3 regions of the Bradyrhizobium sp. CCGUVB1N3 genome follow, and region 3 is predicted to be linked to each of the others. Evidence: predicted binding sites of a transcription regulator. Region 3 holds the regulator's gene; each other region holds the start of a gene.
What was found. The regulator PhoB, encoded in region 3, activates phosphate uptake and scavenging genes when phosphate is short. The targets are predictions, from matches to a motif close to TGTCATNNANCTGTCAT.
Positions count from the first base shown of each region.

Region 1 (3,275 bases), 6.1 Mb from region 3:
CGACGAAATTCGCAGTTGGTGTGGATTGGGCTCATCTCGGCCGGCGACTAAGGGGCAATCGTTACCAGAAGCGGGCCGGAAGGCTGTGGCAGCGGGCGTGACAAGTTGGAGGGCGAATGGTTTCGATTATGCTGGGTGAGCGGCGATGGCCCGAGCACGCCATGATGGCATCGTGCCCCTGTTTTTTCCGACGAGTCAAAGAGCTTCGCGGACGCGCAAGTCATTGATTTCCCAACTGCCGTCTACTTTGCATGGGGTTGTTTTCGCCGCTTTTTGTTCGAGTGCCCCCGCGAGGCGCCTACGCGCTCTCCGTCTCCCGGTGCACGTCGTGCACGACGAGGCCCATGCCTTCCTCGGGCATCTTGATCCAGTCGCGCCGCTTCAAGGTGCGCTTAGTATCCTCGTAGCCGCTCGTCCAGTGCTCTCGCATCGAGGTACCTGAAAATTCGTGGTCCTTGGCGTCGCCCTCATAGGCCTTCTGCTGATAGATCAGATGCAGGATCGCGATCTCGGGCATGTTGCGCAGGCTCGCCTTGAGCTGGCGCTCCTCCTCGGACAATTGCTCGTCGGGAAGCTTCGCCAGCGCCTTGTAGAGCAGGATCTTCAGGTTGTGCGTCCGGCGATAGACGTCGGTGTTGTGGCGCGTGCGCGAGGAATACATGATGTCCTTGTGGCGGGCCATGACGTCCTGGATCGAGCGCGGCAGCACGCCGCGCGCGCTGAACAGGTCGACCTGGAACACCAGCGAGTTGAGATCGTCCTCCTGGTCGAGCAGATGCTGGAGCGGCGTGTTCGAGACGATGCCTCCGTCCCAGAAATGGTCTGTGCCGATCCTGACCATCGGCAGCGCCGGCGGCAGCGCGCCGGAGGCCATGATGTGCTCCGGCTCGATCTCGTCATGGGCATTGTCGAAATAGATGAAGTTGCCGGACAGCACGTTCACCGCGCCGACCGCGAAGCGGATCTTCTTGTCGTTGATCAGGTCGAAGTCGACGAGCTCGCGCAGGCTCTCGCGCAAGGGGGTGGTGTCGTAATAGCTCGTTGCGGTCCTGGCGCCGACGGGGCTGAACCAGGGATTGACCTGATGCGGGGTGAAGAAGCCCGGCTGGCCCATGGCCGACGTCATCCACGCGCTGGTGAGATTGCGCCACTGGCGGAAGACGTCGCCATCCGGCGTGTAGTGCCAGATCTTGCGGTTGGTGATGCGCTCCCAGAAGATGCGGAGCGCATCGAGCCGCTTCTCCGGCTTGTTGCCGGCGATGATGGCGGAGTTGATCGCACCGATCGAGACGCCGCAGACCCAGTCCGGCTCGATGCCGGCCTCGTGTAGCGCCTGATAGACGCCGGCCTGATAGGCGCCGAGTGCGCCACCGCCTTGCAGCACCAGCGCGACGCGGTCGCAGCGCTCGGGTCGCCAGCCCTGCGAGGGAGGCTGATGTGTCTGATATGTCGGTTGCGACGTCCTGGCGTCCATGGCCGATGCCTCCTGCCTTACCGAAACGATTGCGCCCGGCAGTGACGGCGTGATGACAATTGCGCGCCGCTGCATCGTGGGCATGCAGGTCGGTCGCGCCTGGCATGACAGGAGGTCACGCGCCTGACGGAAATCCATCACATCGCGGTCAATGACGACGGCTAGCAATCTGCGTTATGCTGGTTGCTGCCGGGCGAACATCACACCAGCATCACACAGGAGACGAGCGATGCGCAGGGAAGACGTTCTCAGACTCCCGTCCATGCCGGCTGCCGGACCGAGCTATCCGGCTGGTCCCTATCGCTTCATCAACCGCGAATTCCTCGTCATCACCTACGAGACCGATCCGGAATTGATCCGCGCCGGCTTGCCTGAGCCGCTGGAGCCGATCGACCAGCCGATCGTGCATTATGAATGGATCAGGATGCCGGACTCCTCCGGCTTCGGCAGCTACACCGAGTCCGGCCTCGTCATCCCCGCGCGCCTGCACGGCGAAGAGGTGAACTTCGTCTCGCAGATGTATCTCGACGACGATCCCCCGATCGCTGCGGGGCGCGAGATCTGGGGCTTTCCCAAGAAGTACGCCCATCCCAAGCTCGAGATCGTCAAGGATACTCTCACCGGCACGCTGGAATATGCCGGCCAGCTCGTTGCCATGGGCACGATGGGCTACAAGCACGAGAGCATGGCCGGCAACGGCGATCTCACGCGTGCGACGCTGTCGAAGACGCAAATCAATCTCAAGATGATCCCGGGTGTCGACGGCCACCTCGAAGTCTGCCAGCTCGTTGCGATCAACCTCACCGACATCGTTCCGAAGGGCTCCTGGATGGGGCCTGGCCGCCTGCACCTCGTGCCACATGTCAATGCGCCGGTAGCGGATTTCCCGGTCCGGCGTGTCGTCGGCGCGCATCACTATATCGCCGACCTGACGTTGCCGTTCGGCCGCGTCGTGCATGACTACGTCAAGGAAGCCGCGGCCGCGACGGGTCTCGCGGCGGAGTAGGGCGGCCCATCATCAAGCTGTAACACACGCGTATTTGAGTACCCCCGCGGGTTCCGGCGGATGGCATCGGCCGCCCGCCAGAGAGATCACATCGTTTGACCGTGGGGTTGAGCATGGCTGAGCCGGCAAAGATCGTCAGCGCGATTTCAGGCGCCGCATCCGCAATTCCCGGCCTGGTATGGGGCTTTCGCCTGCACAGCGACGGCAGCGCCGAGGCACTGCCGATCGACAAGCCGATCGAGTTCAGCCATGACGGCCGCCTGTGGCTGCATTTCAATCTGACCGATGCGCGGGCGCGGCCCTGGATCGCCGAGTCCAGCCTGCCGCAGCTTGCGCGCGATCTGCTGTTGTCCAAGGATACGTTCCAGCAGCTCCACGTCATCGACGATTGCGTCTATGGCGTGTTTTCCGACCTCGTGCGCGACATCGAGAGCCCGACCGAGGAGACAGCGTTCCTGCGTTTTGCGATGACCGAGCGGTTCCTGGTCAGCGGTCGCCATCAGGCGCTGTGTTCGGCGGACGCGGCGCGCCGGGTTCTGGAAGGCGGCTACCGCGTCGAAAACGTCGCGGCCCTCCTGGAGAAGATCGTCGACGAGGTCGCTGACACCATGGACCGCATGGCCGACAAGATCGGCCAGGACATCGACGGCATCGAGGAGCGTATCGCCGCTGATCAGGCCAAGCCGGAGATGCGCCGCAGCCTGAGCCGGCTGCGTCGGACCTGCGTCCGGCTGCATCGGCAGCTCACAGGCCTGCGCATCTTGTTTCACCGCCTCGACCTCAAGAGCCCCGAGA
Region 1 is NZ_JANADR010000001.1:695,291-698,565, forward strand. It holds gene NLM33_RS03165 (patatin-like phospholipase family protein) at 299-1,474, opposite strand; gene NLM33_RS03170 (acetoacetate decarboxylase) at 1,704-2,480, shown strand; gene NLM33_RS03175 (transporter) at 2,594-3,275, shown strand, end outside.
Region 1: a site for PhoB is predicted at 1,516-1,532, ahead of NLM33_RS03170 (acetoacetate decarboxylase). Genes of this name have one in related genera too.

Region 2 (3,275 bases), 340 kb from region 3:
CAGGAGAACGTGCCGCTGGTGGTGTTCGCCGGCGCTGAATACGGCAACGGCTCCTCGCGCGACTGGGCGGCGAAGGGCACGCGTCTGCTCGGCGTTCGCGCCGTGGTGTGCCAGAGCTTCGAGCGCATCCATCGCTCCAACCTGGTCGGCATGGGCGTGCTGCCGCTCACCTTCGAGGAAGGCACTTCCTGGCAGTCGCTTGGTCTGAAGGGCGACGAGAAGGTCACGCTGCGCGGCCTCGTCGGCGACCTCAAGCCGCGCCAGAAGCTGACCGCAGAGATCGTCTCGGCCGACGGCTCGCTGCAGCGCGTCTCGCTGCTCTGCCGCATCGATACGCTGGACGAGCTCGACTACTATCGCAACGGCGGTATCCTGCACTATGTGCTGCGCAAACTCGCGGCGTAAGCGCGGATTTGTGAACGATGGCTCACTGCGAAGTGAGTAGAAGGTTAAGCGAAGGCGGCCTATCAAGGGCCGCCTTTGTTCGTTTGCGGTATGTTCCAGATGGGCGCGTCCGGCGAAAGGTCTTCGCCTCGGACGATGCGGAGCGCACCGTGCGCGCAAGATTTATCCGTAAGACTACGGTGACCAGTCGGCGATAGAATCCCCTCGACATCAGCTAGGTGTGCGGCGTTCAACATGACTACAATGATGGCCTCTAATTCGATCTCGCGTTGGTCCGGCGCAATCTGGTCCGGTGCACTCGGTGTCTGCGCGATCATCGCCGTCATTCGTCCCGCCCAGGCGGATCCCCGCGCGGTCGTCGAGCTCTTCACCTCGCAGGGCTGCTCGTCCTGTCCGCCCGCCGATAAGATCATCGGCGAGCTCTCCAACGATCCCTCGATCATCGCGCTCAGCATGCCGATCGACTACTGGGATTATCTCGGCTGGAAGGACACGCTGGCGGATTCACGTTTCTCTGCGCGGCAGCGCGCCTATTCGCGGATGCGCGGCGATCGTGAGGTCTACACGCCGCAGGTCGTCGTCAACGGCTCCGCGCATGTCATCGGCAGCGACCGCGCCGGTATCGAGAGCGCGATCGCGAAGACCGCCAAGGGCGACACCGTGATGAGCGTGCCGGTGTCGATGTCGCTCGCCGGCAAGCAGCTCAATGTTTCGGTGGCGGCGAGCAAGGAGCCGGCCGTCTCGCATGGCGAGGTCTGGATCTGCTCGATCACCAAGGCGGTGCCGATCGCGATCAGCCGCGGCGAAAATCGCGGACAGCAGATCACCTACCACAACGTGGTGCGCAACCTTCTGAAGGTCGGCGACTGGAACGGCACTCCGGAAAACTGGACCGTGCCGCTGGAGAACCTCGCGCACGAGGGCGTCGATGGCGCGGTGGTCTATATCCAGGATGGCAGCCGCGAGAAGCCCGGGCCCATGCTGGGCGCGGCGTACACGTCGCTGCACTGATCAGCTTCTCTCGCCGTCCAGAATTAGGACTCGCTCTCACGCCTCATGGTGAGGAGCGCGCTGTTGCGCGCGTCTCGAACCAAGCAGGCCTGCGCTGACAGATGATCGGCCTCGATCCTTCGAGACGCTTGCTGCGCAAGCCCCTCAGGATGAGGGGAGACAGTGGGGGAGGTGGAGAGAGGTTGGGAGAAACATCCCGACACAACAAAAAAGGACCAACTCGCGTTGGTCCTCCTTCGTGCGAACAGGCCCGATCCCGACGACCCCGGGGGGCTGGGGGCTGAGGAATCCGGAACCGAAAGGACCGGGCCAACGCACACGAATCTTTTCGCAGTGCAGGGCGGCAGGCGCTAGGCGGAAAAGCGGCGAGACTATGATTCCTGCTAACGATCCCGTGACGGTATGTCGCGAGCAAGTTCCACAGCCGGAAGGTGTGTTTGCGATGCGATCTGGAGCCGTGCGGGTAGGCGCCCCTTGCGGCCGGCCGCGGTTGGCGCAATCATGTAACTGTCATGATCCGGGGTTCCGGGACGGTGTTTACGGCCGCCGGTCATGGATTTGAAGCGACAGGAGGCGCTCCATGAGTCTGATGTCGGAGGATGCCGATCCGAGCGAGCAGCGCGCAGTGGCGCGAGGCGCCGCTGCGAGTTCCCAACCGGGCCGGGTGACGTTCAACCGGCTCGAATTGCATCGCATCCTCAACCTCTATGGGCGCATGGTCGCCGACGGCGAGTGGCGCGACTATGCCATCGACTTCCTGAAGGACCGCGCCGTGTTCTCGGTCTATCGCCGCGCCTCCGAAGTACCGATCTACCGCATCGAGAAAGACCCGCGGCTCGCGCGCAAGCAGGGCATGTACAGCGTGATCTCGGCGACCGGCCTGATCCTGCGCCGCGGCCACGAACTCGAGCGCGTGCTGCTCGCGATCGATCGCAAGCTGGCGGTGGTTTAGCCGCTGGTTCTGCCGTCGTAGCAACCATTAAAGCGACGTCCGATTGCCGGGAGGATGACGCCGTGCTCGTGGCCGTCAAGGCGTGGCCTGGCAGCGGCGGATGTGAGGCGAGGCCGGCACGACGGCCAGCCTTGACGGCCGCTGTGCGCGGCGTCATTTGCGAGGGCAGGTCGGGACGAAGAAACGGTGCTTCGGCCGAACAAAGAAACGCGATCAGGTGGCGGGCACGCTCGCGATTTTGGGCGGTTCGGCGAGCCACGGCGTTCCGCGTGCGACGACGGCGTTGATGACGACGAGCAGCTTCCTGGCACAGGCGATGAGCGCGCGCTTGTGGCCCTTGCCGGCGGCGATCAGCCGGTTGTACAGGGCCATGAGCTGCGGATTCCAGCGGAATGATGCCGGTAGAGCCGCGGTGTAGAGCGCCCGGCGCAAGCGTTCGCGCCCGCCTTCGATGTGACGGACGCCAACGTGATCGCCGCTGTCGTTGTCGTAAGGCGCAAGCCCGACGAGGGCTGCGGCTTGCTCGCGCGTGACCTGGCCAATCTCGGGCATCCTGATCAGGATGGAAACCGCAGTCGGAAGGCCGCTGCCGGCGACGCCGTAGATCAGATCGAGCCGTTCGGCGAGATCGCGATGCTTGCGGATCGCTGCCACCAGAGCCTTGAACTCGGCTCGTTTGTGCCTGGCCAAGAGAGCAATCTGCTCCTTCCAGAGCTTCTGGATACGCGCGTTGCGGCAGCTCTCCAACCGGTTTTTGAGCTTTGCAATATCCTCTCCGATCTGCTCGATCATTGTCAGATGCTCGGCAAAGGGCCCCAGCCGAGGATCCGGAGCGGGGTGGATCTTCTTGGCCGCGGCGGTGCAGGCTGCAATCAGCGCTGCATCGATCTTGTCATTCTTGGCCCGC
Region 2 is NZ_JANADR010000001.1:6,462,306-6,465,580, forward strand. It holds gene acnA (aconitate hydratase AcnA) at 1-405, shown strand, start outside; gene NLM33_RS30875 (thioredoxin family protein) at 640-1,416, shown strand; gene NLM33_RS30880 (DUF2794 domain-containing protein) at 1,997-2,368, shown strand; gene NLM33_RS30885 (IS110 family transposase) at 2,582-3,275, opposite strand, start outside.
Region 2: a site for PhoB is predicted at 1,914-1,930, ahead of NLM33_RS30880 (DUF2794 domain-containing protein). Genes of this name have one in related genera too.

Region 3 (3,275 bases):
AGGTCAAGGACAAGCTCAACGCGTCGGGCCTGTCGCTTTCCGGCGGCCAGCAGCAGCGCCTCTGCATCGCCCGCACCGTGGCGGTGCGTCCCGAGGTGATCCTGTTCGACGAGCCCTGCTCGGCGCTCGATCCGATCTCGACCGCCAAGGTCGAGGAGCTGATCCAGGAGCTCGCCGAGGACTACACGATCGCGATCGTCACCCATAACATGCAGCAGGCGGCGCGCGTCTCCGACAAGACCGCCTTCATGTATCTCGGCGAGCTGATCGAGTTCGACGAGACCAGCAAGATCTTCACGTCGCCCAGCGACCGGCGCACACAGGACTACATCACCGGCCGCTTCGGCTGAGGAGACAGGAAATGGCTTCTGAACATACCGCAAAGGCCTTCGACACCGACCTCCAGGAGCTCACGCGGCTCGTCGCGGAGATGGGCGGCCTTGCCGAGCGCATGATCGTCGATTCCGTCGATGCGCTGATCCGCCGTGACGTCGCGCTCGGCCAGCGCGTGGTGGCAACCGACGCCGAAATCGACGCGCTCCAGAAAAAGATCGAGGAGCGCGCCGTGCTCACGATCGCACGTCGCCAGCCGATGGCGGTCGACCTGCGCGAAATCGTCGGCGCCATGCGCGTTGCGACCGATCTGGAGCGGATCGGCGACCTCGCCAAGAACATGGGCAAGCGCGTTGCCGCGCTCGAGACCGATTTCCATCCGCTCAAGCTGTTCCGCGGCCTGGAGCACATGACCGACCTCGTGCAGCAGCAGGTCAAGTCGGTGCTGGACGCCTATGCCGCGCATGACCTGCCGGCGGCGATGATGGTCTGGAAAGGCGACGAGGAGGTCGACGCGATCTGTACCTCGCTGTTCCGCGAGCTCCTCACCTACATGATGGAGGATCCGCGCAACATCTCGTTCTGCATCCATTTGATGTTCTGCGCCAAGAACATCGAGCGGATCGGCGATCATGCGACCAATATCGCCGAGACCGTCTTCTACATGATCGAAGGTCAGGCCATCGCGGACAAGCGTCCGAAGGGCGACATGACGACCTTCGCCACGACCGTGCCGAACACTTAAGGAGCGACGACGCCATGGGCGCACGCATTTTGGTTGTTGAGGACGAGGAAGCGCTGACCGAGCTGTTGCGCTACAACCTCGAAGGCGACGGCTACGATGTCGAGACGGTGATGCGCGGCGACGACGCCGACACCCGCCTCAAGGAGCACATCCCCGACCTGATCGTGCTCGACTGGATGCTGCCGGGCCTGTCCGGCATCGAGCTGTGCCGCAGGCTTCGCGCAAGGCCCGAGACCAAGGGGTTGCCGATCATCATGCTCACGGCGCGCGGTGAGGAGAGCGAGCGGGTGCGCGGGCTTGCCACCGGCGCCGACGACTACATCGTCAAGCCGTTCTCGGTGCCCGAGTTGCTCGCGCGCGTGAAAGGCCTGCTCAGGCGTGCGAGCCCCGAGCGGCTTGCGACCATACTTGCCTACGGCGACATCGAGCTGGATCGTGAAAAACGCCGCGTCGCGCGCTCCGGACGGCCGATCGACCTTGGCCCGACCGAATATCGCCTCTTGGAGTTCTTCCTGGAGCATCCGGGCCGCGTGTTCTCGCGCGAGCAGCTGCTCGACAGCGTCTGGGGCCGCGACATCTATATCGACGAGCGCACCGTCGATGTCCACATCGGCCGCCTGCGCAAGCTGCTCAATCTCGGCCGCGAGCAGGATCCGATCCGCACCGTCCGCGGCGCCGGCTACGCGCTGGATGATCGGTTTGCGAAGGCGGAGCAGACGTAAAAAAGCGCGCCGGATGGCGCGCTGACGTCTCTCGATCAAACGTCCCGGCCTTGCGCCGGGACGTTGTCGTTTGTGGCCGAACTCAGCGCGTGCCGGGCTTGGCCGGAGCGCGGCGGCGGTCGGCGGCCGGTTGGTAGGCGACGCGCGAATGCTGCGCGCAGTAGGGCAGGCCCGAGAGCGACTTGCCGCCGCAGAAGAAGAAATCCGGGCTCGAGGGATCGCCGACCGGCCAATGGCAGGTCGCTTCGTTGAGCTCGAGCAGCGACAGGCGCTGGCTCATCGGAACGACGTTGTCATAGGTGATCGGATCGGGCTCGACCTCGACCTCGAAGGCCTGGGCGAGGGCGGTGTTGCCGCGCGAGATCGGGCGGCTCACCCGCATCATGTGCTGCGCCGGGCGCGCCTTGCGCGGCCGCGGAGCCGCCGAGGACGGGGTCTTGGCGCGGCCGGACAGGCCCAGCCGGTGCACCTTGCCGATTACGGCGTTGCGCGTCACATTTCCGAGCTCGGCAGCGATCTGGCTGGCCGAAAGCCCGGCTTCCCAGAGCTTTTTCAATTGCTCGACGCGATCGTCGGACCAGGTCAAAACCGTCATTGCACCCTTCCCCTCGCCGCGCGCCTGCCAATCCTTGGGGCCGCGTGGCGATGTCTAAGCCTCGAAAAACCCGTGCTGCCAGAATCCCTTAAGGCTCGCCGGGCGCGAAAACGCACCTGAACGTTACGCCGGTACATGAGGACTAAGAGGATCAGAACTGCTGCACGAGATGTCGTATCTGACGGGGGAAACGCTACAATATGGCGTGACTCCCGCGCAAGAGTCTGCGGCCCAGCGTCCACATGTTCCGTCGCTAAAAGAACTCAAAATTGCCACCGCAAGACTACGGGCCGCGCGGCTTGCAGGGGCCTTCTGGCGGCATTGACAGCGGTTTTTCCAGGCATAAAATAGTGACACGTGCCGCCCTTAAAAGGCGGCACGTTTCGTTTTCCGGGCAGGTCAATGATGCGCTGCGCAACGCAGCCTCAGCCGGCCCCAACATCCAAGTGACCGCCATGACCAAGAGCGCCGCGACGCATCTGCTTCCCGTTTTCGCCAGGGCCGAGCTCGGCTTCGAGCGCGGCGAAGGCTGCTGGCTGGTCTCAACCAATGGCGAGCGCTATCTCGATTTCACCTCGGGCGTCGCCGTGAATGCGCTCGGTCACGCACATCCGCATCTGGTCAAGGCTCTGCAGGAGCAGGCGACGAAGCTCTGGCACATGTCGAACCTGTTCCAGAGCCCGGATGGCGAGAAGCTCGCAGTCAGGCTCTGCAACGAGAGCTTTGCGGACTTCGTGTTCTTCTGCAATTCCGGCGCCGAGGCGATGGAATGCGTGATCAAGGTGGTGCGCCGCTATCACGCCTCCAAGGGCCATCCCGAGCGCTACCGCATGATCACCTTCGAGGGCGCTTTCCACGGCCGCACGCTTGCAACGCTCGC
Region 3 is NZ_JANADR010000001.1:6,806,928-6,810,202, forward strand. It holds gene pstB (phosphate ABC transporter ATP-binding protein PstB) at 1-350, shown strand, start outside; gene phoU (phosphate signaling complex protein PhoU) at 362-1,078, shown strand; gene phoB (phosphate regulon transcriptional regulator PhoB) at 1,093-1,800, shown strand; gene NLM33_RS32395 (GcrA family cell cycle regulator) at 1,883-2,395, opposite strand; gene NLM33_RS32400 (aspartate aminotransferase family protein) at 2,851-3,275, shown strand, end outside.